3 regions of the Halomonas sp. LC1 genome follow, and region 3 is predicted to be linked to each of the others. Evidence: predicted binding sites of a transcription regulator. Region 3 holds the regulator's gene; each other region holds the start of a gene.
The links. The regulator FliA, encoded in region 3, starts transcription of late flagellar genes. The targets are predictions, from matches to a motif close to CTAAAGTTNNNNNNNNNNCNGCCGATA.

Region 1: QIT27_RS10335 (flagellin N-terminal helical domain-containing protein) is a predicted target of FliA. The motif match lies at 4,169-4,195, and genes of this name have one in related genera.
Region 2: QIT27_RS09225 (flagellin N-terminal helical domain-containing protein) is a predicted target of FliA. The motif match lies at 4,113-4,139, and genes of this name have one in related genera.

The regions. Positions count from the first base shown of each region.
Region 1 is NZ_JASSPG010000005.1:295,688-305,490, forward strand. Features, by position in the region: gene QIT27_RS10320 (ABC transporter ATP-binding protein) at 1-279, opposite strand, end outside; gene QIT27_RS10325 (ABC transporter substrate-binding protein) at 279-1,334, opposite strand; gene QIT27_RS10330 (BCCT family transporter) at 1,729-3,282, shown strand; gene QIT27_RS10335 (flagellin N-terminal helical domain-containing protein) at 3,303-4,124, opposite strand; gene folK (2-amino-4-hydroxy-6-hydroxymethyldihydropteridine diphosphokinase) at 4,234-4,680, opposite strand; gene QIT27_RS10345 (SDR family oxidoreductase) at 4,947-5,699, shown strand; gene ybiO (mechanosensitive channel protein) at 5,755-8,118, opposite strand; gene QIT27_RS10355 (YqaA family protein) at 8,318-8,749, opposite strand; gene QIT27_RS10360 (IclR family transcriptional regulator domain-containing protein) at 8,769-9,593, opposite strand; gene QIT27_RS10365 (enoyl-CoA hydratase) at 9,696-9,803, opposite strand, start outside.
Region 2 is NZ_JASSPG010000005.1:40,520-50,322, reverse strand. Features, by position in the region: gene fliD (flagellar filament capping protein FliD) at 1-296, shown strand, start outside; gene fliD (flagellar filament capping protein FliD) at 507-1,907, shown strand; partial or broken gene QIT27_RS09230 (flagellin N-terminal helical domain-containing protein) at 2,221-3,693, shown strand; partial or broken gene QIT27_RS17065 (flagellin) at 3,721-3,993, shown strand; gene QIT27_RS09225 (flagellin N-terminal helical domain-containing protein) at 4,176-6,656, shown strand; gene QIT27_RS09220 (hypothetical protein) at 6,921-7,184, shown strand; gene QIT27_RS09215 (hypothetical protein) at 7,192-7,398, shown strand; gene QIT27_RS09210 (P-loop NTPase family protein) at 7,493-8,188, shown strand; gene QIT27_RS09205 (amino acid ABC transporter substrate-binding protein) at 8,355-9,122, shown strand; gene QIT27_RS09200 (amino acid ABC transporter permease) at 9,192-9,803, shown strand, end outside.
Region 3 is NZ_JASSPG010000008.1:45,756-55,558, forward strand. Features, by position in the region: gene flhA (flagellar biosynthesis protein FlhA) at 1-1,668, shown strand, start outside; gene flhF (flagellar biosynthesis GTPase FlhF) at 1,687-3,882, shown strand; gene QIT27_RS13645 (hypothetical protein) at 3,879-4,478, shown strand; gene QIT27_RS13650 (flagellar protein FlhE) at 4,525-4,974, shown strand; gene QIT27_RS13655 (RNA polymerase sigma factor FliA) at 5,001-5,702, shown strand; gene QIT27_RS13660 (motility protein A) at 5,742-6,557, shown strand; gene QIT27_RS13665 (OmpA/MotB family protein) at 6,562-7,233, shown strand; gene QIT27_RS13670 (sensor domain-containing diguanylate cyclase) at 7,257-9,269, shown strand; gene QIT27_RS13675 (hypothetical protein) at 9,266-9,803, opposite strand, start outside.

The sequences.
Region 1 (9,803 bases), on a different contig from region 3:
CAGGGTGGTGCGCCAGGGCAGCAGGTTGGCGTTCTGAAACGCCATACCGGAGATTTTCAGCGGCCCGGTCACGGGTGCATCGTCCACGCGCACGCTGCCCTGGGTGGGCGCGTGCAGCCCAGTGCATAGCTTCATAAAGGTGGATTTACCACACCCGGAAGGCCCCACGAAGGCGACAAACTCGCCTTCGTGGATATCGAGATTGATCTCTTCAATGGCGTTGCCGGTGCCGTCGTAGGCCAAGCTTACGTCATCAAAGCGGACAAACGCTGCCGACATTACTCGGCCTCCGGCAGCAGCATGCGCTCTTCTACCGGCGGTAGGTAGCGGGAATCAAACACTTGGTCGGGCGACGGCAGCGTGGGCAGTTCATAGGCATCCGCCACCAGTTGAATCGCCTGCATTAACCGCTCGTCATCCACGCCGCCCACGCCAAACTCGCGGGCATCGGGGGTATCCACCACGCTCTCCAGCGCCAGCTTCAAACGGCGGGTTTCCATCTCCACATCAATCAAGCCATCGCGGTTTTTTACGTACTCGATGGCGGCTTCCGGGTCGTCCAGCGTCTCACCCAGTGCGCGGTTAAAGGCGCGTAAGAATCCCTGAACCGCTTCGGGATTGGCTTCCGCGAAGGCTTCGCTAGCCAAAATCGCGTTGCCGTAGAGCGGCACGCCATAATCCGGGAACGGCATGATGGTCAGGTCATCTTCACTCATCCCGCGCTCTTCTAGGTTTAGCAGGCTGGTGAAGTAGAACCCGGTGATGGCATCCACGTCGCCGCGGGTCAGCAGCGTCTCACGCAGCGTAGGGTCGACGTTCTGCCACTCCACCGCATCAGATTCCAGGCCGTTGGCCGCGGCGAAGATGCCCCAAGCGCGGTAGCCGGTGTCAAAGGCAGGCGCGGCAATGGTTTTACCTGCTAGGTCAGCGGGGCTTTCGATCCCGCTCTCTTTACGGGCAAATACCGCGGCAGGCGTGCCGTCATAGACGATATACACGCCCTGAATACCAGGACCTTCAGGGTTTTCCGCCAGGAATTCGACCAGCGCGTTCAGATCGCCAAAGCCCATCTCATATGCCCCTGAGGCGACCCGGTTCACCGCTCCCGCCGAGCCGCTGCCGGAATCAATCTGCACATCCAAGCCCTCTTCAGCGAAGTAGCCTTTCTCAGCCGCCATCAAGAAGGGGGCGGCGGGGCCTTCGAAACGCCAGTCGAGCTGGAAACGGATGGGCGTCATGTCTGCCAGAGCGCTCGTCGGCAGTAGCGACAGCGCAACGCCACAGAGGGCGCTGGAGAGAAAGCAGGATTTGGCCAAGCTGGGGAGTTGGGTCATGGGTCAGAGCACCTTGTATACAATCGTTGCCTGACCGTTGCAGCAATACTGCCATTTTTTTATTTTCACTGTTTATTCATAGCGTTATAGAGCTTCCCACAGCTCAGGCCGCCTACTAAGCGTCCAAAATGGTGCAGCCACACTCAGATACGCACCAACTTCAAACATTTTTGCCCCAAACGTTAGACTTTGGTCTAACGCGTCGGTATACTGTGCGCAGTTTCCTGTCCTCGCGCCATTCATTGAATGGCGCTTTTTTTTGTTCTGAAAACGGGCCTGGACGACTAGCGTCTCGCTTAGCGCTCTTGCGCCGTTAAGTCGGCTCACGCTTTGGTTTGTTAAGCTAACGCGTTCCCCGCTCTTTCCTGCCAACTCCCATTCATAGGTGTTCGACATGAACCAACCTCCCCAACATGCCGAGGGGCCCTCGCGGTTTTCCCTCGGTGACCCTATTGTGCTGGTGCTCAGCATCGGCTTCATCGTGGCGTTCCTCGGGCTCTCGTTTTACGACATCGACCGGGTCGCCAGCTCTATCAGCGCAGGCTTTGCCTGGACGGCGCTGGTGCTGGGCAGCTATTTTCAGCTGCTGCTTCTACTGACGTTTTTCATTGCGATTGGCGTGGCATTAACTCCGGCAGCGAAAGCCAAAATCGGCAATCTCGATGCACCAGAAATGAGTACCTTTAAGTGGCTCTCGATCATTCTGTGTACGCTGTTAGCCGGTGGCGGGGTGTTTTTTGCCGCGGGCGAGCCGGTGTACCACTTCGTGGTCACCCCACCCGCCTTTGATACCGAGGCGGGCACCGCTGAAGCGGTCTCCGGCGCGCTGGCGCAGTCGTTCATGCACTGGGGCTTTATGGCTTGGGCAGTGCTGGGATCGCTCACCGCCGTGGTACTGGCCCACGCCCACTACGTGAAAGGCCAACCGCTGCAGCCGCGCACGCTGCTCTACCCGATTTTTGGGGAACGCCTGATGCGTGGCCCGCTGGGCAGCTTAGTGGATGCCTGCTGTGTGATTGCCTTAGTGGCGGGCACGGTAGGCCCTATCGGCTTTTTGGCCACGCAGGTGAGTTTTGGCCTGCATGAGCTGTTTGGCCTGCCGGAAGGCTACACGGGCCAGCTCATCATCCTGGCCGTGTTAGGGGCCATCTATGTGCTCTCTTCCATGAGCGGGGTGCATAAAGGCATCCAACTGCTGAGCCGCTTCAACGTGCTGCTGGCCTTAGCCATTGGCGCCATCATTGTGGTGTTTGGCCCCACGCTGTTTTTGGTGAACACCTACGTTTCCAGCATGGGCGCGTATGTCAGCGAGTTTTTCACCATGGCCACGATGACCGCTGAAACCGCCCCGGCGTGGTGGATGCAGTGGTGGACGGTGTTCTTCTTTGCTTGGTTTATCGGCTATGCACCGCTGATGGCGATTTTCGTGGCGCGCATTTCACGGGGCCGCAGCATTCGTGAAATGATTCTGGCGGTTGCCGTACTCGCTCCGATTGCCACTACCGTATGGTTTACGCTACTGGGCGGCTCCGGCATTTACTACCAGTTGACCGGGGTAATTGACCTGACCGAAGCGCTCAATAACTTCCAGTTTGACGTGGCGACCCTCACGGTGGCTCAAGCGCTGCCCGGCGGCACCTGGATGGCACTGGCGATTCTGCTGCTGACCACGATTTTTGTGGCCACCACCGGCGACTCCATGAGCTACGCGATTGCCGTTGTCGGCGCAGGCCATGACGACCCGAGCCCTTACATGCGCGCTTTTTGGGGCATTGCGATGGCCCTGATGGCGGCCGTGCTGCTGTATATGGGTGCAGGTCAAATTGGCGCGCTGCAGCAGTTTATCGTGATCACCGCGATCCCTGTGTCGCTGATTCTGCTGCCCTCGCTGTGGAACGGCCCGCAGGCGGCTTACGCCATGGCGCGTGAACAAGGCATCATCGACTAACGGTGATGGACAGCTTCTAACTACAGCCCTTCCAATAGCCGCAGAATCATCTGCGGCTGTTGGTTCACCCGGGTCAGCATCGCGATACCCACCTGCTGAAGCAGTTGGGCGCGAATAAGGTTGGAGACTTCTTGCGCGTAGTCGGCGTCTTGAATACGCGACTGGGCGGCGGAGGTGTTAATGATGTTGGTGTTGAGCCCGTCAATGACGCTCTCGAAGCGGTTCTGCACCGCGCCTAAATAGCTGCGCTGGCGGTCCACCTGCTTCATGGCCTCATCCACGACATCCATCGGTTTGGGCGTGGCCGAGCCATTATCTAATACGCTGAAATTATCCAACCCCAGCGCCTGACGCCCCATGGCAGAAAAGCGCACGCCAATCACATCCCCGGCGTTGGCCCCTACCTGAATATTGAGCGTTTTATCGCTCTCGATCAGCCGGATGCCGTTAAAGTTGCTCTGCTCGGCAATGCGATCGATCTCTTCCAACCGTTGGTCGATTTCTAACTGGATAGACGCCCGATCCGCTGATGAATTGGTGCCGTTGAGCGCCTGCACGCTGAGTTCGCGGATGCGCTGCAGGCTATCATTGATCAGGTCCAACGCGCCTTCGGCGGTTTGCACCATCGAAATGCCGTCGTTGGTATTGCGAATCGCCTGGTTCATACCGCGAAGTTGTGCGCCCATGCGATTGGCAATCGCCTGACCTGCCGGGTCATCCTTGGCGCTATTAATACGCAGCCCCGACGACAGACGCTCCATGGAGGTCTGCATCGCCTGCTGGCTACTGCGTAGATGGTTCATCACCAGTAGCGACGTGATATTAGTCGCAAGGCTGATCACGGGAGTGACCTCGAAATGAGCGCGACATGCGTGGTTAGCATCATTATCGACCGATAACCACGAAACGTGAGGCCTATACCTCAATAATATCGCGCATGCGCGTACAGAGTTACGAAGCCGGGCCTGCGCTGAGCGAGCGCCCGCTGGCCGCCAGCACGTCATCGACTGGACCACGCACGTAATCATGCTGGAAGTAGCCGTCGTCCACGACGTCGCCGTCCCAGGCCACGATATCCAAGTCCATGGTTCGCGGCCCGGATTTGATCGGCCCACGCACTCGCCCCAGGCGGTGCTCGACCGCTTTCAAATAGGCTTTGAAGGCATCACGCTCTAGCGTGGTGCGCACCACCAGCGCGGCATTGAGAAAATCGGGCTGCTGCTGAAAGCCGACCGGTGCCGTGCGGACGGCTTCGGAGCGAGCCACCAGTTCGCATTCACTGCTCAATATCTCTAGCGCCTGGGCGAAGTGGTGCTCTGGTTCAATATTGGACCCCACTGAAATCACGCACTCGTGGTACCGGGTGCTAGGTGTTGCATGTGACGACGTTGTTGGCATAGCGACATCCCAGATAAAAGCCGATGATGGAGTAACGAGACAAAGACGCTGACAAGATGCTTTCCAACAGCCGCGACGTTCACCGCGCCGTCATGGTTCGACGGGCTGATGTAAAGCGCTGATGCACAGCATCGAACCGCGCTTCCACAGAGTAGACCGTTGGCCATTTTGTTCAAGCTCTGTACAAGTTATTGACAAACGCTGCGCTCACGCAGAAAGTCTGGGGTATCAACGCGCGTCATTCACAACACAGCGAGGGATTCGTCATGCCAACACCTGCGGCACTTGTTACCGGCGGCGCCACACGCCTTGGCCGCCATTTTGCGGAAGCATTGGCCGACAAGGGCTTCGATATCGCCCTGCATGTCAACAGCTCCCGAGGGGAGGCCGAAGAAGTCGCCACGGTGATTCGTGGCAAAGGAAGGGAGTGCGAGATACTTCCCTGCAACTTTCTGAGCGACTCGCTGGAGACGCTGATTCAACAGGTGAAAACACGTTTCCCCGGCTTGAACGTGCTGCTAAATAGCGCCTCGGCCTACGAACCTGCCCCCATCGCACAGACCGAGCTGGCCATGCTGGAGACCCAGTTTCGGGTCAACATGTTCACCCCACTGCTCCTCACACGCCATTTTGCCGATGCGGTAGAGCACGGTCAGGTGATCAACATCATCGACAACAAAGTGGCCTACCACCAGTACCCGTATGCGGCGTACCTGCTTTCCAAGAAAAGTCTGGCCGACATGACCCGAATGGCCGCGCTGGAGTTTGCGCCACGCCTGCGAATCAACGGTATTGCGCCGGGTGTGGTGTTGCCGGCCTCACAACGCACGAGCGACTACATTCAGTGGCGTATCGAGGGTATTCCTGTGGATCACCAGGGTGACCCGGCCCATCTTGTACAAGCTTTGCATTACTTGCTGGATAACGCGTTCGTCGCAGGGCAGATCCTCTTCGTGGATGGCGGCGAGTCGATCAACCTGGAAGGTCGTCACTCCGAGAACTACCCTGGCCAGCGCTGACCCAACGCAATGAGGCCGCCCGAAGGCGGCCTCATGCACGTCACGATCTCAACGCTTAGGTTTCGTCGACATCGTCATGGTCCGGCTTATGGTGCTCCGGCTCATGCTGTAACGCGTCTTCGCTACGCTCTGACAACGGTGCCGTGTCGGTACGCTTCCGTTCGGCTTTCGCTTCCAGAATGCGCACGTTGGCAGGCGGTGTCTTGCCACCTTTGGTTTCACCAAAGTAGAGCGTGGTATGCGGGAACGGAATCTCGATGCCCGCCGCATCGAAGCGCAGCTTGACCAAGCGGTTGTAAGCACGGCCGACGGCCCACTGGTCGCCCGGCGTGGTTTTGATCACCACGCGGATGTTCACCGAGCTATCCGCCAGGGCCGTCACACCGGCCACGGTCAGGTCGGCCAACAGCTTGTTGCCATGCTCGTCGCTGGCCTTGAGATCTTCGAAGGCAAGCTGGAGCTGCTCGATGGCTTCGTCGATGCTCTCGTTATAGCCAATGCCGTATTCGCCCACATGGTTGCCGTACTCACGCATGTAGTTGGAGACGGTATCGACGCTAGAGAACGGTACGATATGGTACGTACCGGATAGGTCGCGAATCCCCACCGAACGAATGCTCAGACGCTCCGCCGTGCCGGTAATGCCACCCACGGTCACCACGTCGCCGGTATTCATGGCGTTTTCGACCTGAATGAACACCCCGGTGATCACATCCTGCACCAGCTTCTGCGCACCAAAACCAATCGCCAGACCCAGTACACCAGCACCGGCAATCAGCGGCCCGATGTTAATGCCGATTTCCGAGAGCACGATCATGCCGGTGATGGTCACCATGGCGATCGCCAGCGCATTACGGAACAGGCTCAGCAGCGTTTTGGCACGGGCAGAGGGTTCGCCATGCCCGGTTTCCGGGTTGAGCTTGTGCTCGATCAGGCTCGCCAGACCCAGCCATACGCCCAGCGACACCACCAGAATGACCGCCACGCTGATCAGGTTACCCACCAGGTTGGCACCGCGCTCGGAGGCGTACCAGGCGGCGAGATCAAAGGCCCCCCAGGCATCCAGCACCACCATGATCACCGCAACGACGATCACCGTGCGCAGCACGCGCAGCGCGTTGGGCACGTAGCTATTCAACCGGACTTCCAGCAGCGGCAGCTTACGGCGCAGGTCATCGGAGAGTTGAATACGACGACCAATGGTCTGTGTCAGGAACGCAGACAGCAGCAGGCCCACGACCACGGCGCCGAGCGTCTTCAACGTCGCGAAGAGGACGAAGGGCAGTGCATCGCCAGGACGGGTCAGGGTCAGCACGAGCACCATCAGGAAATAGATCAGCGCGAACAAATGCCATGTCCGGGCAAAGAGCTGCAGCGACACGCGGCTGGCCGTCAGCGTCGAGCGAGCGCCCATTTGATTCAGGTTATCGCGCAGACGCACGCGGTTTTTGAGCACCACGCCCACCGCATAGATGAACGCCAGCAGCATGATCAGCGTGCCGACCGCCTGCCCCAGAGAGGCCGCGATATAGAAGTTGACCAGCGGCACGACGACCATCAAGCCATACCCCACCATGCCGATTAGACGCGCCAGCCAGCGATTCCAGTAGGATGCCTCTTTGGCGGAAATCGGCAGCAGGCGGAGGCCTTCGTAGCGCGAGGAGAACAGCATCCGCACACCGGCCTTCAGCAGCTCGATGATCAGGAAAGCGTTCAAGAAGAGTGAGGCACGGGTAGAGAGCTCACCGGTTTCCCCCACCGCAAAGGTCGCAATCAGGTTACCGCCCACGTACGCCAGCGCTACCAGCAGCACGTCCAGCACGGCGGCAATCGCCACGCAGAGCACCAAACGCAGTACCGGGGTCAGGCCAGTGCCCTGCTGCGACCAAGCGCTGATCTTGGTAAACAGCGACTTTGCCAGGCGGCGAAACACCATGAAAATGGCGAAGGTCGCCACGATCACGATGCCTAGATTGATCGCGGCACTGATGAACGCCGCCATATCGAAGCTGCTGCCCGTACCCTGGCCGGAGAACATGTTGCCGACGATGGCCACGGCCTGCTCGATCTGCCCACCGACATCGCCCACCACGCGGCTGGTCAGTTCCGCCAACTGGCGGGGCAGCGACACGTCTTCAGGCGCCACGTTGCCCCCTGCTGCGGCCGCTTCTGGCGACAGCTCGGCCGCCACACCGGCGGGCAGCTCGGAGGCTTGATTGCGTAGCAGTTCGATCAGCTCCTGGCGGGCCTGCTCGTCTTCCAGCAGGTCGGCCAGCGCCGCATAAGAGGGTTGCTCTTCAGCGGCAGGCGCGTCGCTCTCGGCGCCTAGCGTGGTTTGCGCCATGGCTGGCCCGGCCAGCATGGCGAATAGCGTCAGCATCCAGACGCCTAGCCAGGGTAGTAAACGTAGTGACGTCACACCATAACCTCCCTTTGGGTGAGTATTTGCCATCCTGCATTCGTTAAGTTTCAGCCTATTAATGTTAAACACAGGATAGTGCATCCGCTAAGAATGCCAGCGTTGTATAACGCTTTGATTGAAGTGGCTAGGGTAACATGCCTCTATGCCAGAGACGTTAACGCGCCCGTTTTTTGCGCGCCAATGAAACCCGACCCCGTCATTGACAATGGGGTGCCAGCCACTGCTGCGCCATGACGATCAGCAGGCCGTAGCGCGCCCCTTTGGCCAGCACGATCCAGAGCAGTGCCCGCCACCAGGAAAGACGCATGACGCCCGCCAACACGGTGAGCGGGTCGCCAATCACGGGCACCCAGGAGAGTAGCAGGCTCGCTTCGCCAAAGCGGTGATACCAGCGCTCAGCGCGGGCAAGCCCTTGAGGCGACACTGGAAACCAGCGCCGATGTTGATAGTGGCGAGCGTAACGACCCAGCGCCACGTTGATCAAACTGCCCAGCGTATTGCCCGCAGTGGCGACAAGCCACACACCAACGGCAGGTTCGCCCATGCACCAAAGCCGCGCTAACCATACTTCCGAGCCGCCGGGCAGCAGCGTGGCGCTGGCCAGCGCCACCCAAAACAGGCTAAACACGTCACGTGCCCTCTAACGTTTAACGGGGCAGTTGACCACCGAGCTGCTGGGTGATCTCCGCCGCGATTTGACGCACCAGCGCCCCCAGCACCAGCAGGCGCTCTTCGGGAATGCGCGCCATAGGGCCCGAGACGGAGATGGCCGCCAACGGTGTGGCATGCTCATCGAAAATACAGGCCGCCACGCAGTGCAGGCCAATGGCATGCTCTTCCCGGTCGCAGGCAAAGCCTTGGGCGCGAATGGCGGCCATTTCCGCCTGGAGCGCCTCCGTTTGATAGAGGGTATTTTCAGTGACACGGGCCAGCTCGTAGCCGCCTTCTAACAGCGCGCTGCGCTCCTCCTCGCTCATCCACGCCAGCAGCGCCTTGCCCACGCCGGAGGCGTGCAGCGGCGCACGGGAGCCCAGCCGCGTAATCATACGCATCATCTGCGGGGATTCGTTTTGCGCCAGGAAGACCGCCGTGGCGCCATCGCGGATACCCAGGTTCGCCGTTTCGCCGGTTTCTGCGGTTAAACGACGTAAAAACGGGCGGCTTTTGGCCACCACGTCGCGAGCTTCTAAAAAGCTGTTACCAATGCGGAAGGTTTTGACGTCGATGCGCCACAGGCCCTGCTCGCTCTCCTGGGTGACAAAGCCCTGGCTTTGCAGCGCCTGCAGCAGGCGGTGGGTGGTGGAAGGGGCAAGGTCGGCCATCTCCGCCAGTTCCGAGAGCGCAAGACCCAAGGGGCTGGCGGACAAATACTCGAGTAGCGTGAGGCCGCGTACTAACGATTGGCTATGCCCACCGCTGGCTTTGGTGGCTCCTGCCGGACGTCCGACTGACCTGCGCTTGGCTTCACTCACCTGAGACTCTCCTGACGGCGCTGAATGACGTAAAAAGCCAGCAGGATAACGCGCTGCGCGGGCGCTGTCGCGTTTACGGAAACAAATTCCACCATTGGATGGCTAGCGGTGTTGCCACTGGGGCGGGCGTTTCTCGATAAACGCATCGATCCCTTCGGCCACGTCGTCGGCCAGCATGTTGCACGCCATGGTGTCGCCGGCAAAGACGTA
Region 2 (9,803 bases), on a different contig from region 3:
CCGCCTTTTTTGCCGGCGCTGCCGATAACGAAGGTATGGCAGGTCAAATCAACCAAACCATCGAGCAGTTGCTAGGCACTAATGGCACGGTATCCGGCGCGATTTCTGGTGCTGAGAATCGCATTGAGTCGCTGGGTGAGCGTTACACACGCATGGAGCAATCCATCGAGCAGACCATCTCTCGCTACCGTACTCAGTTTGGCCAGTTGGATACGATGATTTCTCAAATGAATCAAACCAGCAGCTACCTCACACAGCAGTTTGATGCGCTGGATGCTCAGTTAGGCCGTGATTAAATGTAGCTTGCTGTCGAGTCATACAAAACGCCTGCGCTAAGCAGGCGTTTTTGTTGGGGTAATGGGGTATTCATGGTTAAGTGATAAAAAAGGCCTAAAGTTAATCGTTTTTTCGTCGATAAAATTGCTATTAAACTCAGTCGAAACGCCACCGCTGGCGCAATGTATGAATGACTGTGGGTTTAGCCTTTTGCACCGAGGAACATCTGCATGGCGACAATAACCTCCCTAGGCGTCGGCTCTGGCCTGGATCTCACCGGCTTATTAGACCAGCTTCAAGAAGCGGAGCGGGGCAAACTCGCGCCGATTACCCGCCAAAAAGAGCAACAGCAGGATAAGATTTCTGCCTACGGCCAGCTGCAAACATCGCTAAACAGCTTTCAAGATACTGTAGCGAAACTCAACGACCCGAAGCTCTACCAAAGCCTTTCCGCGAACGTACGTGGCGATGCCATTAACGCCACTACCTCTGCCAGTGCATTGCCCGGTAGCTACCGGGTAGAGGTATCGCAGTTAGCCACTTCTGGCACGCTGGCCTCAACCCGTGTGACTGACCGGGACACCGCGCTAGACCTTCAAGGCGCAACGGCGCTACGGCTGGATTTTGGTGGTGCGGACTCTGTGGATATTGATATCGCCCCTGGCAGCAGCCTCTCCGCGATACGCGATGCGATTAATGCCAATAAAGACGCAGGCGTCAACGCCACTATTATTAATGACGGCCAAGGCTACCGACTGGCACTCAGCTCAAAAAATACCGGAGCGGATGCCTCTATTGCCAGCTTTAGCTTTGTAGATACCAGCCAATCCCCTGAAGTCACGGTGGCAGGGCCTTTTGCCGAAGATGCTGCTACTAAGCGGGCAGGTGAGGATGCAGCGCTCACGGTTAACGGCATTTCCATTAGCAGTGCCAACAACCAAATAGAAGGTGCCATTCAAGGGGTAACGCTGAATCTAGCCGAGCTCAGCATTGCCGATGGTGAAACAGCGACCAGCACCATCAACGTAGAGCGCGACACGCTAAAGCAGCGCGAAGCCATTAATGGCTTCGTAAAAGCGTTCAACGATTTAAAAGGCACCATTGGCAAACTCACCAGCTTCAGCGGCGATGCCGAAACCGCTGGTGAGCTGGTAGGCGATAACACCGTACGTACCATTGAAGGCCGCCTGCGCAGCGTGCTAACGGGCGGTATAGAAGGCGGCGAACTTTCCACGCTAAGCCAGTTAGGCATTACCCTACAGCGTGATGGTACGCTGGAAGTCGATGATGATAAGCTAAGTGGCCTAGTAGCCAACAACCCCCAGGCGTTAAGCGACTTTTTTGCAGGGGAAACGGATGACGCGGGGATGGCGGGTCGATTAAGCACCACCGTAGAGCAAATGCTTGGCAACAATGGGGTAGTGAAGCTGGCCATTAGCGGTGCTGAAAACCGGGTGAAAAGCCTAGACGAGCGTTTTGGGCGCATGGAAATGACTATTGAGCGCACCATCAGCCGCTACCGCGCCCAGTTCGGCCAGTTGGACAGTATGATTGCGCAGATGAACAGCATGAGTAGCTACCTCACCCAACAGTTTGATGCGCTAGATGCTCAGCTAGGCCGTAAGAGGTAGCCGCTACAAACTGCCCGCTAGCCCCCATTTCAAGGGGGCTTTTTCACTTCTGAGCCAGGGTGAGGGTGGCAAGAGCCAGTGTAAAAGCAGCCAAGGTAGGTGGTGAAGGTGGTGACTACTGTGGGAGGCAGCTTTGGCTCGCGACCGATGTCAGCTAGTTGCCAAAAGTCATCACCCCATTTACCAAACATTACATAATTTTTTACTACTCACCCCTAAAGGTTCTCCTCATCAGGCCGTTAATCAATATAACGGCGCAACAAGTAGCCGAAAAGCGGGCCTGACGGCCAGTTCACACGCAAGGAGAATCACCATGTCAGTGATCAATACCAACATCACCTCCATGATTGGCCAGCAGAATCTGTCCAAGTCTCAGTCTGCTCTGCAAACTTCTATGGAGCGTTTGAGCTCTGGTTTACGTATCAACAGCGCCAAGGATGATGCGGCCGGTCAGGCTATCGCCAACCGAATGACTGCTCAAATCACCGGTTTGGCTCAGTCTCAGCGTAACGCTAATGATGGTATTTCTATCGCGCAAACTGCTGAAGGCGGCTTGAACCAAATTAACGACAACTTGCAGCGTATTCGCGAACTGTCAGTGCAGGCACAAAACGGCACTAACTCTGATTCAGACCTGGACTCCATCCAAGCTGAAATCAATCAACGCCTGACAGAGATTGATCGTATCTCTAAAGAAACTGACTTTAACGGTACTAAAGTATTGGGTGAAAACGTGGGTGCAGTCGACAGCACTCAGCGGACACTGAAAATTCAGGTTGGTGCTAATGATGGCGAAGCCATTGAAATCAACCTTGAGCAAATTAACCGTGATACTCTGGAGCTTGCTGGCTTCAACGTCAATGATAAAGGTGAAGTACAAAACGTTGCTGCCACCAAAGACGACTTGGACGAAATTGTAGCGGATGGCGGTAACGTTGCCTTAAATGCTGGCACCTATTCCATGGTCACTGATAATACCGAAGTAGATGCGATTGATGTCCTTAAAGGCGTCGAAGAGGGTGTTAAAATCGAGGTGACAGCCGGTGCAACTGCGGCTGGCCTTGATGCTTTTCTCGGTAACACCACAACTGGTGAAGTTGCTTTAGACGGGCTGGTTAGCGATGGTGCCGGTGGATTCACTTACGACATTACTAATGGCGTAACGGCTGGTGAGGCTGATACTTATGTAGACACAGGTACAGCTCAAAATGCGGTCTATGCTACAGAGGATGGTTCTAAAAGCACTGATATCACTATTCAAGATGATGGTACCATCACGGATCGCGATGGCACCGCGTTGTATATTACCACAGCTGGTGAACTCACTTACGATAACGTAGGTGGAACCTTGAATGCGGCAACTACTACTAACCTAACTGCAGCGATTTCTACTGCTGATGCGGATGACGGTACGATAAGCCTGACACTGGAAGATGGCTCTTCGGTTAATAACGTTTCTGGTGGTGGTTCTGTAACACTAAATGATGTGAAAATCTCTGCTGAAGATCTGGCGGCTGCAGCGGAAACAAATAGCCTTACCATCACTACGACCACGACCGCCTCTCGTGACGGTGCTGCTGGGCAAGATGCTATTGTGTTAACTGGCGATAATGGCGGCAATGGTCTTGACGTGACTTCCAACGGGAATGCCGTATACGTAAATGCTGATGATGAGTATACGCAAGCGGCCCAAGAGTCTGTGGATCTGATTGTTAATGACAATGGTAACATTACTGATGCTGCCGCTAACCAGTACTTCGTTGGTGCAGATGGCAACCTAACGTCAGAAGCTGTGACTAAAGGCGAGCGTACAGAAGATCCGCTGGAGGTTCTGGATGCTGCTCTGAGCAAGGTTGATAACCTGCGCTCTGACCTGGGTGCGATCCAAAACCGCTTTGAATCAGCTATCGAAAACTTGTCCACCAACGAGACCAACCTCTCTGCTGCTCGTTCGCGCATCGAAGATGCTGACTACGCCACTGAAGTAGCCAACATGACTCGCGCGCAGATTCTGCAGCAGGCCGGTACCTCTGTATTGGCCCAGGCCAACCAGATCCCGCAGTCTGTACTCTCTCTGCTGGGTTAATCTGAGGCTTGGCCTCGATAGGGAAGTTTCTCTATCGTTAAGTAGCATAATGAACCGGCTCCCTATGGGGGTCGGTTTTTTTTGTGATTGTGCCCAGGCGCGCATAGCCACATATTTCTCTAAAGTTGCTGTGAATCACGCCGTTATTATTCATATAACGTTCATGGAAGATGGGTATTGGCATGGCTGTCATCAACACGAATCTGGCCTCACTAGTTAGCCAGCAAAGCATGGGCAAGTCGGGCACCGCGCTGGCCACCAGCATGGAAAGGTTGGCATCGGGTTTGCGTGTCAACAGTGCCCAAGATGATGCAGCAGGGCAGGCCATTAGTAACCGCTTCCAAGCGCAGCGCACAGGGCTTGGCCAAGCGGCGCGCAATGCTAATGATGGCGTGTCTCTGTCACAAACAGCGCAGGGTGTGTTGGGTAGTATCAGCGATAAGCTGCAGCGCATTCGTGAATTAACTGTGCAAGGCCTAAACGATACTAACCAAACGCGTGATAGTGACTTTATTCAAGCTGAAATTAATCAAAACTTGATGGAGATCGATCGGCTGGTCGAACAGAAGGAGTACAACGGTATTCCTCTGATGACCGGGCGAGCAGGGAATATATCACTACAAGTAGGGGCAAATGACGGAGAGGCGCTGGGTGTGGACCTGTCTCCTCCTGGGTTCAGCGTTGATGCGTTGGGCCTAACAGGCTTCAACGTAGCCGGAGAGCCTGGCAGCGTGACGCCTCGCGATATGCTGTTTGGTCCCGCTGACGATATCGTTGTAGACGATGCTTTGACGGAAGCAAATTTTCCGGCGGGTGCCGAAAGAACGCTTTATGGGTTGGGCGATGTCTCGCTAGCCGGAGATCACCAAAAGGAAGCCGCTGCGATCAACAGTTACTACGTGAGTATGGGAGGGGGTAACTTTTCTCGTGTTAACGTGTCGGCCACTCATGAAACAGCCACCGATCTGAGCGTTGTTGATATTACGGATCCACAACCGCTGTTTAGAACAGATTTTACACTAGATGAAACCTTCATTTCTGGCCTGTCAGCTAATGAAAAAGTCGTGCGAGGCGATGACGCTTATTATATTGAAACCAACAATGGTGGCATCCTTTCCTATCATGAGGCTGAATTTGAAGTCAGCTTTGAGGATACGTCTTCACCCACGGCAGTGGTTTCAAAGCAGGCTGAGCCTGTTGCGAATTATCAAGCGGAAACCACGTTTGAATTTGGTGGCGTCGTCTACAATTTGGCCGATTACGCCAATGTTGAATACCTAAATGCAGGCGGCATGTCGCTATCATCGCCCCGTTTGGTAGAAGATAAGGATAATATAGGAACCTTTTACCTAGAGTTTGATGGTGGTGTCGATCCTGTTTACTCGCGTCTGAGTGGCGTTCGTGTAGATGATAAATTAGATGTTGCGCTCAGTGGCTATACGCCAGCGGGAGGTGAGAGCTTTTCGACAGTGCCTAGTTTTGATGAGGGTGGTGATACTTTCAATCCCAATGATTTTGATCAAGTTGTTTACGATCATTCAGGTGTCGCGGTCAATGTCACGGAGCTGCGTCAGAGTGTCGATGATGGTAGCTACTATGCTTATGACAGTGCTACTGATAGCTATTACGCAATTACAGAAGCATTGGCTAGCCAAGAGCTAACGCTAACGGCAGCCAGCCAAGTGTACTCTGGTGTAGATATCGAGCAACAATCCGCTAGTTTTAATAGCAATGTTATTTATACGCCTTCTGTAACGGATTTTTCGATTGCTGCGAGTGATTTTGTGGGTGATGATTTTGCCGAGATTAGTCCAGGGTCTGCAGAGTTAATTCGTCGCACGAGTGATGAGCAATGGATCATTCGGGGAGAGCTGAATAGCGGTGGTTATGGTTATTATGAAGCTGACCTAGATGTCAAACTGAATGAGAAGGGCGAACCCGTTAGCTATACAGTCACCGCCACCCAAAGCTCCCCTACGGTACTTGGCATTGATGAGCACGTTGTTGACAAAGTGCACGGTATTTCAACGGTCACGATTGACCCACGTAACGTCTCTGTTGAATACACTGACATCGAAGGTAGAACTTACTCCAATGTATTAACAGAAGGTGAAGACGGTAACTATTACTTTGAGCTGCCTGGCGAAAGTTCGCTGTTAGGTGGCTATAAAACAGCTACCTTAGTCGATCATGATCAAAAGGGCGAGATTGTTTTACGCACCGAAAATGGCAATAGCCAAGTAGTTGTATATTACTCCAGTGAGTTAGAAAAAGGTGTGAATAAAGCGTTTTTTGTGCAAACCGATGGGGATGGATTTAATGATAACGGCACGCCTCACACCCGTTTGCGCATCCAAGAAGTAGGAGAAGATTTTCGAATTCAGATACCACGTAACCCGCTCGCGGCGTTAGATAAAGCCATTGGTATGGTAGATGCAAAGCGAAGCTACCTGGGTGCAACGGAAAACCGCCTGGCTTCTGTGATTGAGGGGAACCAGCTTATGGCTACTAATTTGGCGGCTGCGCAATCACGTATCATGGACGCTGACTATGCAGTCGAAGTGGCTAACATGACCCGCGCACAAATTTTGCAGCAGGCAGGTACGTCCGTACTCGCACAGGCCAACCAAATTCCGCAGAACGTACTGGCTTTGCTGGGGTGATCTATGGATTTACATCAGGAAAGTGTTGTTAGGCTTGGTGTGAGGGGTAGGAGCTGATTTTATGAAAGTAGCAGAGCAATATGCCGCCATTTCATAAGGTTAATTAATCGTTAGGTGGTCTTAGTAATCTCATAAAATGGCATGACCCCTTTACACTAGACCCTTAGGAATGCCGTGAAGCCAAATGCCGCTACCATTTCCGCTTTATACGTGATGACAGAGCTTGTCCCCAAGCTATCGGCTGTTGAAAAGCAAGTTGAGCGAATGATCTGTTCTATCGTTAACACCAGCGAGGTTCCTGCACACATTGAGCGCTACACCAAGCTGCAGGCAGAATTTCAGCTAGAGCTGACCATGATTCGCATGAATCTTGAGCATTTGCTGCAACGCTACCACAAAGAGCTTGAGGTAGTGATGCAGGACTCGCGGCAAGACGTGCTGCTCAGTCTGGATGCTTTTGAGGCCACTGCGATTAGTAATGCCCAACAGCTCTACCAGCGGGTTCAGCAGTTGCAACAGCGCCAATGAGGCCAACATGACATCGCAGGATCACGAAACGGTCATATTGGAATTAGATGCATTGATCCGCGATACCCAAACGTTGCTTGATAAAGTAATGCATCACGGTTTGGATCAAACCCAAGCAGAAGATTATGGCCGCCTGCTCGCCATCCTAGACAGCGCTGTAAAACAGCAGCGGGAGCACACCTTCGCCATGCTGAAAGCCTCCTCTCATACGTAGCCCTAAACCCTTATCGTTGGTGCGGCGTATCCCGCTAGCCTTTTTTCCTGCTAAATTCCAACAGGGCATCGGGCCTGACGGCGGAGAGACAAGGATGGGCAAGGTTCACTTTATTGGCGGTGAGAAGGGCGGTGTCGGCAAGTCGATGACGGCGCGGGTGTTGGCGCAGTACTACATCGATCACGAGCGGCCATTTTTAGGCTTTGATTGCGACGCTTCCCACGGCACGTTTTCACGATTTTATCAGGAGTACGCCTCTTCGGTAGTGGTGGGCGATGACGATAGCCTTGATGGCATGCTATCGGCCGTAGAAGAGGCGCCAGACCGGGATTTGATTATCGACTTGGCCGCACAGTCCGCCCAGCCCATCAATCGCTGGATTGAGGAAACCGATGTGTTTGGGCTGCTCGAGGAGCTGGGCATGCAGGTCGTGTGGTGGCACGTGATGGATGATGGCGCAGATTCAGTCGCGCTACTGTCTCAGGTGTTAACCCGTTACGCGTCGCAGCCGGTGGATGTCGTGGTCGTTCAGAACCTTGGGCGTGGCGAAAGCTTTGAGCGCTTTACGCAGTCAGAGGCGTATCAGCAGGCCCGTGTGCAAGGGGCTACTCTCATAGAGCTGCCGCGCTTGCATGCCAAGCTCACCCAAAAAATCGATTTCAATGACAGCAGTTTCTGGGCGGTGGCCAACGACCGGCGCATGATGAACATCGCCGAACGTCAGAGGATGAAAGTGTGGTTGCGTCACGCCTATGCACAGTTGGATCAGGTCCCGGGGCTTGACCGCTAAATGATGGTATAGAAACGACGCTGGGCTAGTTCCAAAAAACAATAAGCAGGCGGTTTATTATTTCTTTTTTGCTGGTATCTTGTCGGCATTGCGCTGGTGATGACGGAGTCAAAGCCAGCGCCCTCCGTATAAGCTGTGGGTTGTATGACCCAATGAGGAAATCCGTATGGCAAATTTGAACCGTTTGAAGAAGATCGCCGCTGCTCTCGCCTTAGGCGTGGCAGGGGTAGTCTCCGTGGCTGCCCAGGCCGACACACTGCGGGTGGGCATGTCCGGTGGCTACTTCCCGTTTACTTATGTCGAGCAGGATGAACTGAAAGGCTTCGAAGTCGATGTGATGAATGCGGTAGGGGAGATCACCGGCGACGAGATTGAGTTCGTGACCGCGAGCTTCTCGGGCTTGGCAGGCATGTTGGAATCCGGCCGCATTGATACCATTGCCAACCAAATCACCATTACCGATGAGCGCAAAGCCAAGTATGCCTTTACCGCGCCTTATGTGTACGACGGTGCCCAAGTGGTCGTGCGTGAAGGTAACGACACCATCAACGGCGTTGAGGATTTGTCCGGCAAAAGCGTGGCAGTGAACTTAGGGTCTAACTACGAGCAGCTGCTGCGTGAGCAGCCGAATGCCGACGAGATCGATATCCGCACCTACGAATCCAACGTCGAGCAGGATGTGGCGCTGGGCCGTGTCGATGCGTTCGTGATGGATCGAGTGAGTGCTAGTCAAGTGATCAGCGAGCGCGGTTTGCCGCTGGCGTTGGCGGGGCAGCCGTTTACCACTATCGAAAACGCGCTACCGTTCCGTGACGATGAAGAGGGACGAGCGCTGCGCGACCGTGTCGACGCCGCGCTTGAGGAACTGCGCGACAACGGCACCTTGGGTGAAATATCTCAGAAGTGGTTCGATACTGACATCACGCAGCCATAAGTACGGCTAACCTCTGATGATGGCGGCCGTGGCATTGCCACGGCCGTTTTGCTTATAAGCGATACGACGATGCTAAACGTGGAGTATATGTGGGGCCTGTTGCCGGTCCTGCTCAGTTATTTACCGCTGACGCTGCAGATGGCGAGCATCGCCATGGTGTTTGCGCTGATCATTGCCTGCTTGTTAGCGGTCGTGCGGGTATCGAAAATCCCCGTCTTGAACGGCGCGGCGCTACTGTTTATCTCGTTTTTTCGCGGTACGCCGCTGCTGGTGCAGCTGTTTCTGTTTTACTACGGTCTGCCGCAATTGATTGATGCGCTGATTTCCATCAATGGCGTCACCGCGGCGGTACTGGGCCTGACGCTGCACTTTTCGGCGTATATGGCGGAATCCATTCGTGCGGCAATTGTCGGTATCGACCGTAGCCAAACCGAAGCGGCGCTCTCGATTGGTATGACCCAGTCGCAGCTGATGCGGCGGATTATCCTGCCCCAGGCCACCCGCGTAGCCACGCCCACGCTGATGAACTACTTCATCGATATGATCAAGGCGACCTCGCTGGCTTTCACGCTGGGCGTGACGGAGTTGATGGGCGCGACCCAAAAAGAGGCATCGGGCAGCTTTTTATACTTAGAAGCTTTCTTGCTGGTGGCGATTATCTATTGGGTGGTGGTGGAAGCG
Region 3 (9,803 bases):
ATGGTTATCACCAAGGGTGCCGGGCGTATTGCCGAAGTGGGCGCTCGCTTCGTGCTTGATGCCATGCCCGGCAAGCAGATGGCCATCGATGCCGACTTGAACGCTGGTCTGATCGGGGAAGACGAAGCGAAGAAGCGCCGTGCCGAAGTGGCCCAGGAAGCCGACTTCTACGGCTCCATGGACGGTGCCAGTAAATTCGTCCGCGGTGATGCAGTGGCGGGTCTGGTCATCATGGTGGTCAACATCATTGGCGGTTTGCTGATCGGTATGATGCAGCACGACCTGGGCTTTGCCGATGCCGCGCGTACCTACACGCTGCTGACGATTGGTGACGGCTTGGTCGCACAGATTCCGGCGCTGGTCATCTCGACCGCTGCAGGCGTCACCGTCTCCCGCGTGAACACCGAGCAGGACGTGGGTCAGCAGATGATCAGCCAGCTGTTCGTCAATCCCCAAGTTATGATTCTGGCGGCCATGGTCATGGGCTTACTTGGCCTTGTGCCCGGCATGCCGAACTTCGTGTTCCTGGTCTTCACTGCGCTGCTGGGCGGTTTGGCGTGGTATCTGATTCGTCGCAAAGAGCATAAGCTGGTCAAAGAAGAGATATCCACGGCACCACCGCCGGTTCAGGAAACGCCAGAGGCCAGCTGGGAAGACGTCCAGCTGGTAGATACGCTGGGCCTGGAAGTGGGCCACCGTTTGATTCCGCTGGTGGATTCACGGCAAAAAGGCGAGCTGTTGGGGCGTATCAAAAGCGTGCGCAAGAAATTCGCCCAGGAGGTGGGCTTCCTACCGCCGGTGGTGCATATTCGCGATAACTTAGAGCTGCCACCCAACACCTACGTGCTTTCCATGAAGGGTGCCGAAATCGGTCGCGCCGAGGCGCAGCCCGGTAAGTGGCTCGCCATCGACCCTGGCCAAGTGTCTGGGGAGCTGCAGGGCACACCGACCCAAGACCCCGCTTTTGGTCTGCCCGCGGTATGGATCGACGCCAATCAGCGCGAGCATGCCCAGGTCTACGGTTACACGGTCGTGGATGCCAGCACGGTGATTGCCACGCACCTGAACCACTTGTTACATCGCCACTCTCCTGAAATGTTGGGCCGCCAGGAAGTGCAAAAGCTGCTGGACAAGCTGGGCGAAGATCAAAAATCGCTGGTCGAGGAAGTGGTGCCCAAAGCGATCTCGCTCACCGTACTGCAGCGGATTCTGCAGAATTTGCTGGACGAGGACGTCTCGATTCGCGACATGCGCACCGTATTGGATACCCTGGCCGAGTACGCTGGGCAGCAGAAAGACCCCAACGAGCTGACTGCGCTGGTGCGTATCGCGCTGGGTCGCGCGATTACCCAGCAGTGGTTCGCAGGCCAAGAGACGCTGCACGTCATGGGCCTCGATGCGCAGCTTGAACAAGTATTGATGCAGGCCATGAACGGTAACGGTGCCATGGAGCCGGGACTGGCGGATACGCTGATGAATCAGGCGCAGCAGGCGCTGGAGAAGCACGAAGGCAGTGGTGAAGCGCCGGTCCTGGTCGTTCAACACTCGCTGCGAGCGGTGCTGTCGCGCTTTTTGCGCCGCCGGATGCGCCACCTGGTGGTCATGTCCCAGGCCGAGATTCCCGACGACCGCACCCTGCGTGTGACCACCCTCGTGGGTGGCCGCTAAATTGGTAACAGGTGACATATGAGCGTGAGACGTTTTGTCGGAGCAAATAGTCGCGATGTAATGCGCCAAGTGCGCGAAGTACTGGGCGACGATGCGCTAATCGTCGCCAATCGCCGCACCGAAGGCGGCGTTGAAATTCTGGCCATGGCCGACGACGCCGTCGATCAGTTCGACCCGTCGCCGACGACCCCCGTAGAGCCCCCCCGTGAAGCACCGGCTCCCGCCTCAGCCCCCGCTTTCTCGCTGCCGACGCAGCCGGACCCGCTGGAAGCGATGAGCGAGCGCCTGCTGCGGGAAATGCAGGATATGCGTGAGCTGCTCTCCCGCCGTCAGCCGGTCGCCGACCCCTCGCGCGGCGCACAAACGACCTACGAGCACCTGCAAGAGCTGCTGGCGCGGGTAGGCTTTAGTGCCGAGCTGAGCCATGAGGTGCTCGAAGCGCTGCCCAACGAGCTGATGACACGGGAAGGCAGCCAGGAAGCTGCCACCGCCTGGCTGCGCGAGCAGCTCATGGCGCGCTTGAAGGTGCTCACGCACGAAGAGCGCTTTTTCGATCAAACCGGTATCGTGGCGCTGGTAGGGCCTACCGGTGTCGGTAAAACCACCACCACGGCCAAACTGGCGGCGCGCTTTGTGATGCGCCACGGTACCCGGCCCGTGGCCCTGGTGACCACCGACAGTTTCCGGATCGGTGCCCACGAGCAGCTGCGTATCTACGCCCGGCTGCTGGATACGCCCATGTATGCCCTCGACGTCGAGCAGCCCATCGACGAGCTGGTAGGGCGGCTGCAAGGCAAGCAGTGGGTGATCATCGACACCGTCGGCATGAGCCAGCGGGATCAGCGGGTCATCGAGCAAATTGCGCATTTACAGGGCGGGCAGTCGACCGTCAGGCTGGTGCTGCTGCTCAATGCCGCCAGTCAGCCGGAGACCCTCGAAGAAGTGGTGTTGCGCTATCGTCAGGCGGCACGTGCCGCTGGAGCCGAACTCGACGACTGCATCATCACCAAGCAAGACGAAGCCGGGCGGCTGGCACCCGTGCTGGATATCGTGATGCGCCACGGTATGCGCGTGCTGTTTGGCTCATACGGCCAGCAGGTGCCCGAGGACATGGCCGTGGCAACGCCCTCTGGGTTGATCGATCAAGCGCTATCTACCCGTGCTTCCAACGTTTCGGCGAACCGGTCCGCGCCGGTGAGCTTGCCGCGCTGGTCCCGGGACGTGCTGGGCCAAGGACGCAGGCTGTCGTCGGTCCTGACGCGGTTGCGTCAGCGGGTCGTCGATTTTCATCGGTTAGAGGCCGCCTGGGACATCGCGGCGTTGCCCAGCGTAGTGCAGGACCAGCGCCTGGAGGCGCTGCTGACCGGCGCGCAGGCCACCCATGACGCGATGGGCATCGTGTGGTCGCCAAGACGCAACGAGCGTGGCTGCGACTGGTCGATGCCGGACGTGGCGCTGAACGAACAAGGCGCTTGGCTGGCGCTAACGCGTTTACAGCACCGCCAACCGGCGGGATGGCAGCCACGCTTGGCGCACTGCCCGACAGACATTGCCGTCCACTTGCTGCCCGCTCTACCGGAGCCAGACACGCTGGCATGGCTCGCCGACCAACACTTGACCTGGGTCAGCGCCGTGTCCGCGAGTCAACGCGTACACTGTCAGGGCGAGCGCTACACCCTGCGCACGCTGTTTCAAGAGAGTACGCTCACTCACGCCGTGAACATTCGGTTTCGCGGGCAAGGCATGCAGCTGCTGACCGCCTACGTGGAGGCGACAGATGCCGCTGGCAACGCCGTGCTGGCCTGGGTCGGCGAGGTTCGCGATCCAGAGAGCAGCAAGCGCGTGGTGCGCCGCTACTGGCTGACGCCTGCCCGACTGGGAAGCGATGTGCTATCGCTGCTGGTCACCCAGTTACAGAGTGACGGGTTGTCGGCGCTCACCAAGCGGGCTTGGCAGCAGTTGAAAGAAGCGGATGGTGGCGAAGTGAGCAGTGAGCTGCGGCTACTCATGGCCAGCGGTGCCGCCACAGTGGCGGGCCATTTGGACCTGGCCGATGACGAAGCGGCCCAAGCCTTACGGGCCGATCTGCTGCGTCTGCTAGGTACCCAGCGAAAACGCCGCGACACCGCGCTGCTGGACGCCTTGGTGCATGTATTGATGGCCCGTGATGCCATTCGTCAGCTAGGTAGCGTCAGTCGTGAGGGCTTGGTATGAGCGGTCAAGATCAAGCGGCGGGCCTGCGTAAATGGGCCGATCTGCAGCGCCAGCAGCGGGCCGCAGAGGACGAACCGCAAGATGCCCAGGACGCAACAGCGGCTCCTGCCGCGCCCGTCACTGCCGAAGAGGCCGCGGTGCATACCCAGGACGCCTTGGCACCCACGGTCGCCTCGGCCGCCGAGCCCGCGACGGTGACGCCACCGCGCCCTCAAAAACCGCTGGTCGTGGTAGGGCTCCCGAACACGGGGGCCGCGCAGGTGGATAAAGTGCGCGGCCGCTTGGGGCAGTGGTCTGCGTTGGGCCGCCAATGGGCAGGCGACCCCCAGGATTGGAAGATTCAGGTGGTCATGGCCGACACGCCGTCGCTGGCCACGCTGGCGAAGGCGCATGCCCGCTGGGCGCTATGGGTCAGCAGCGATGCCGATGCCTTCGCCAGTATGTATCGGGTGCTTCGCCAAGTGCGGGAGCACGGCGGCCCGCGACGTCTGCTAGCGCTCCACGAGCCGCACCTACCGCGCCAAGGGCTGCTGGAGAATTTGCGTGATGCCGCCGCGCACTACTTGGACATCGAGCTGCTACTGCTGGCGCGCTGAACGGCTGTCCGCCGAGGTGAAAATGATGCAGCATGGGGACCAACGTATGAGACCGATGGCCTTACCGGTGTGGAAAAACGTTGTACAGTCGTGCATTGGGCGGTTAGCGCTCGCCGCAATGCTGAGTGCTGCCCTGCTGTCGCTTGACGTACAGGCGGCGACCCCCGGCAGCTGGAGTCGCGACGTACCGGGCGTACTGGTGGCTATGAATGACCGCACCAGCAACAGTCAGGCGATTGCGCCACCGGCAGGCATCCCGTTGGGGGCGGCGACCCTGTCCCGTGTTCAGTGGCGGTTCGAGGCGCCTCCCAGCCAGCCTATCAACGCGTGGCTGTGTCACCCAGAGCGCTGTGTAGCACTGTCGGGCATGCGTGGCAGCACCACCGCGCTGGAAGGTGCGCTGGCGAATGCGCCGCTGCACTTCCGATTTGCCCTGTCCCCCGGCCAGCGGCCGGTACGCGTGCAGGGTTTACAGGTGATAGTGAACTATCAGTAAAGGTCGTTTAGCCGCGAGGCACGAGGATGTATACAGCACAAGGCAGGATCAAACAGAGTGAGCTGTTAACCCAATACATGCCACTGGTGCGACGTCAGGCCTTAACGCTGCAGGTAAGGTTGCCCGCGAGTATTGAGCTAGATGATCTGATCCAGGCGGGCATGGTCGGGCTGTTGGAAGCGCTGGGACGCTTCGACGCTGCCCAGGGCGCAACGTTTGCAACGTTTGCCAGCCAGCGGATTCGCGGTGCCATGATGGATGAGCTGCGCACCCGCGATTGGCTGCCGCGCAGCGTGCGCCGTTCGGCGCGGGCGGTGGATGACGCAGTGCGTCGTCTAGAGCAGCGGTTGGGGCGTCCTCCTGAAGAGGGCGAAATTGCCCGCGAGCTGGGGATGCCGCTGAGCGAATACCAACAGCTGTTGAACGACACTAATAGCGGCCAACTGCTGCCGTTCGAAGAGCTGGTCGCCGATGGCGGCGAGCCCGCCGGGGACGATGCCCAGCACCGGCCGTTCGACCAGCTGCTCGACGAGCAGCAGCGGCAAACGCTGATCGAGGCTATCGAAGCACTGCCCGAGCGTGAAAAGCTCTTGATGGCGCTCTACTACCAAGAAGAGATGAATCTTAAAGAGGTCGGTGCCGTGCTGGGCGTCACCGAGTCGCGGGTGTCCCAGTTGCACAGCCAGGCGGTGAGCCGCCTGCGGGCGCGCCTGCACGAACACGATTAACCCTGGAACTCACTAACCCTAACCGGCGAGGAGCCGTTGATGAACCCATCTACGCTGATCGGTATCTTTGCCAGCATGTTGCTGCTGGTGAGCGTGCTGTTCTTTACCGCAGAGTCGCCCGAAAGTTTTATCAATTTGCCGGGTTTGGCCATCGTGATCACCGGTACGCTGGCGGCGACCTTCATCAGCTATCCGTTGAAGGAAGTATTGCGGGTGGTTCGCCTGGTGGGCTTGGTATTTCGCCGTGAAAATACGTACGTGCGCGACGATATCAACGAACTGGTCGCCATGTCGCGGCTATGGTTCAAAGGCGATGTGCGTGCCGTAGAGCGGGAGCTCGAGCACACCCGTAACCCGTTTCTGCGCACCGGCATCCAACTGGTGATCGCCAACACCAAAGAGGATGAGATTTTCGACATGTTGCGCTGGCGTATCGCCCGCTTGAAAGCCCGCGAACACGCCGAAGCGCAGATTTTTCGCACCATGGCGACCTACGCACCCGCCTTCGGGATGATTGGTACGCTGGTGGGGTTGGTCAACATGCTCGAAGTGATGGATGCGGGTGATCTGCAGGTCATCGGCCCGCGTATGGCGGTGGCGCTATTGACCACGTTCTACGGCATTTTGTTGGCCAATCTCGTGTTCAAGCCCATTGCGGTCAAACTAGAGCGGCGCACCGAAGAGCGTTTGATCACCATGAACATGGTGCTAGAAGGCATTTCTCTGATCACCAAGCGTCGCCTGCCATCGTTCATCGAAGAGACGCTCAACTCTTTCGTGGCGAACTACCATGATGAAATCCGTGACGCCAACGTCAAACCGCGTCCCGACGTAGGCTCCGCACTCAAAGGGTAATGCCATGCTCGACCGCGACTCACGGCATGCCCTGGAGCTGCCCGCTGCGGCGGGGGAGAGCGACGAAAGCTGGTTGACCAGCTATCTGGATGTCCTCACCCTGCTCATCACGCTGTTCGTTCTGCTGCTGGCCCTGACGCCGCCGGGCGGTGGCGAAGGGGGCGATAGCGATGCCATGCGTGCCGCCAGCGCCGTGACATCGCTGCCGCTGGCCAGTCTTGCCACCGGTATCCACCCCCGTCATGATGGCTTGCAGCCTCAAATGGCAGGGTTGGATATACCCGGTGTGAGCGTCTCCCAGGGTCAAGAAGGGGTGACCCTGCGCATCGATGACAGCCTTTTGTTTCCCAGCGGGAACGATGTGCTAACGCCTCAAGGGCAAGATGTGTTAGAACGGCTCTCCTCCGTACTGGAGACCTTCGACGGTCAAATCTCCGTTGAAGGCCACACCGATAATGTGCCTATCTCGACGTCGCGGTTTCCTTCAAACTGGGAACTGTCGGTAGGGCGTGCCATTGCGGTCGTGCGCCAATTAGAACGGCAAGGCATTGCCATTTCACGTATGCGGGCGGTCGGTTACGCCGACACCCAACCCATGGAAAGTAACGCTACCTCGGAAGGGCGAGCAGCCAACCGGCGCGTTGAACTGTTGCTACGGCAGCAGGTCGAGGGGTAAAGCACTATCTCGAGGCTATCTTCGTGTCGAAGCATCACTCGCTACTCCAATCGTTTGGCGCCGTCATGGTGCTCGATGCTGAGAGTAAGCACATTCAAGCGGTCAGCCGTCATTTGACCAAGCTGCTAGGGGTGGTGGATCAAGAGCACCAGGCGCTGACGCCTGCCAGCGTCCTGGGTAAACGATTGAGTCAGCGGTTGCGCCAAGAGCTTCAAGGGCAGCAGCGGCTGGCGAGCCCCCTGGCCTTCCGGCCACCGAATACCACCACGCGGCTGCAGATCCACGCTCACCGCACCCATCACCATGTGATCGTCGAGCTCGAACCTCTTAATCCGTTGGGCAAACGGCGACTGCTAGGCACTGTCAACGAGCGCTTGATGCGTTTGGCCGAAGCGACCCATCAAGAAGAGCTGTTGGATGTGCTGGTGAGCGCCGTGCAGCAGTTGACCGGCCACGACCGTGTGTCGGTGTGCCATTTCGATAGCGACTGGCACGGGCTGATCGTCGCCGAGGCGCAAGGTGGTCCTTTGCCTGCGCTGCTGGGGCAGCGCTTCCCGGCCAGTGACTTTCCCGTCACGCTACGCCGAACCTACGAACGGCATCCCGTTCGCCTGATTTATGACGTGTGTGCCCCCGCCGAACCGCCGCTGCCGTGTACGCCAGATGGTGAGAACGTCGATCTGCGCCACTGTTTTCTACGAGCCCCTGCGCCGGAGCGCCAGCGCTACTTGCAGCGGCTAGGCGTTCGCGGTTCGCTGAGCCTGGCCATGCAGGGCGATAATGGGCTATGGGGCCTGCTGTTTTGTCACTCGGCAGCGCCGCATCCCGTATCGCCCCCGGTGCGCGATGCCGTACGCACGCTGGTGCAGATGGCGACCCAGCGGCTGTTGCTACTTCGGGCGCGACAAGAGGCCCGCTATTTGCAGCGCGTGCAGGATAGCCTGGTGCTATCCACGAATGCCCGGAGCGAGCCGCAAAGTCCCGCCGACTTGTTGGAGGCTCAGGCAGAGACATGGTGCTCGCTGTTCCGCGCCCACGGTGTGGCGCTGTGGTTGAAAGGCAGTGTTTACGCCTGTGGTCATACTCCCGAAGCGGCGGTGATTTGCCAGTTCGTCAAACGCCTGGAGAAAGCCCATCGGCATAGCGGCCCCTGGTGCACACGAGGGGCTGCAAGCGAGCCGCTGACCGCATCGCTGTGCATGCCCGAACAGTGCGGCATTCTGGCCGTACCGCTACCCATGAGCCCTGCCCAGCGTGGCTGGCTGATGTTCTTCCGGCCCGAGCAGGTGGAAACCCTCTACTGGGCAATGCAGCCGACCTCGGCACCGTTACCGTCGGTGATGGTCGCGCCGTCGGCGGCCTGGTGCGAAGAGGTGGTGGGCAAGAGCGAGGCGTGGCAGCGCGTCGAGCGACTGGCCGTCATGGACTTGGGGGAAGATCTGACTCTGGCCATCTCCGCCTATGAGATCAGCACGCTGAACATGCATTTAGAGCGTGAGCGTAAAGCGCTGGCCGCCGCGAACCAGCGCTTGGAGCAGCTGGCGCACTTCGATCCGCTCACTCAGGTGTGGAACCGCTACCGTATCGAACAAGCCATCGATGCAGAGCTGGTGGCGGCCAAGCGATACGGCGCGGCCTTTGCGCTGCTGCTGTTCGACGTGGATCACTTCAAACAGATCAACGATACCCATGGCCACAGCGTCGGCGACGACGTGCTGGTGTCGCTGGCGCGCCTAGTGGAGACGTCCCTGCGCGGCTGCGACCACCTGGGGCGTTGGGGCGGCGAAGAGTTCGTGGTACTGGCGACCCACTCGGACATGGACGCTGCCGTCGGCCTGGCGGAGCGGCTGCGTAGCCTCGTCGCGACGCTGCACGTCAACGGTCTTGAGCAACCCATCACGGTGAGCATTGGCGTGGCGATTTGGCAGCCAGGCGATAGCTGTAAAACGCTCATGGCCCGCGCCGACGTGGCCATGTATCGAGCCAAACGCAGCGGGCGCAACCGGGTAGAGCTGGCCGAAGAGCGCGTGCTCTAAGGCGCGCTGGGTGCCTCGGCAGCCGCGCCAGCGCATAGCACCTGCATCCGCGCCAAGGCTTCGTCTGCCCCCGCCAAGCTAAAGGTCATGTACCACGGCTCCTGCTCGTTTTGATCGAAGCCCAGAAAGAGCTGTTCCCCCGTTTGCATCTCCTCGATCAGCTGCACCATATCGCCCAGATAGAAGTGGGCGTAGAAACCGTCATCACCGCGTTCGGTGATGAACTCAGCCATGGTATCGACAATTGGCTGATCATCGATGCGCAGCCGCGTGGGCACGAGGTTTACCGCGCGACTCTCTCCTTGCTGCTGTTCTAGCGTGACCCGCATCTCTAGCCAAGGCAGATCGCAGACGCCTTGGGTCGCGTTCACGCTGAGCGTAGCGTCGGAGTAGCTGTGGGTTTCTACGGCACGGAAGTGACGTTCGTCGCCCAGGGTGAGGGCCATCGACTGCCAGTGCTCGTGACGCTCGGTGGCGTTGACATTGAACGTCTCTGCCTGCGTCAGCGCTGGACTGGCGAGAAGTAGGGCGGAG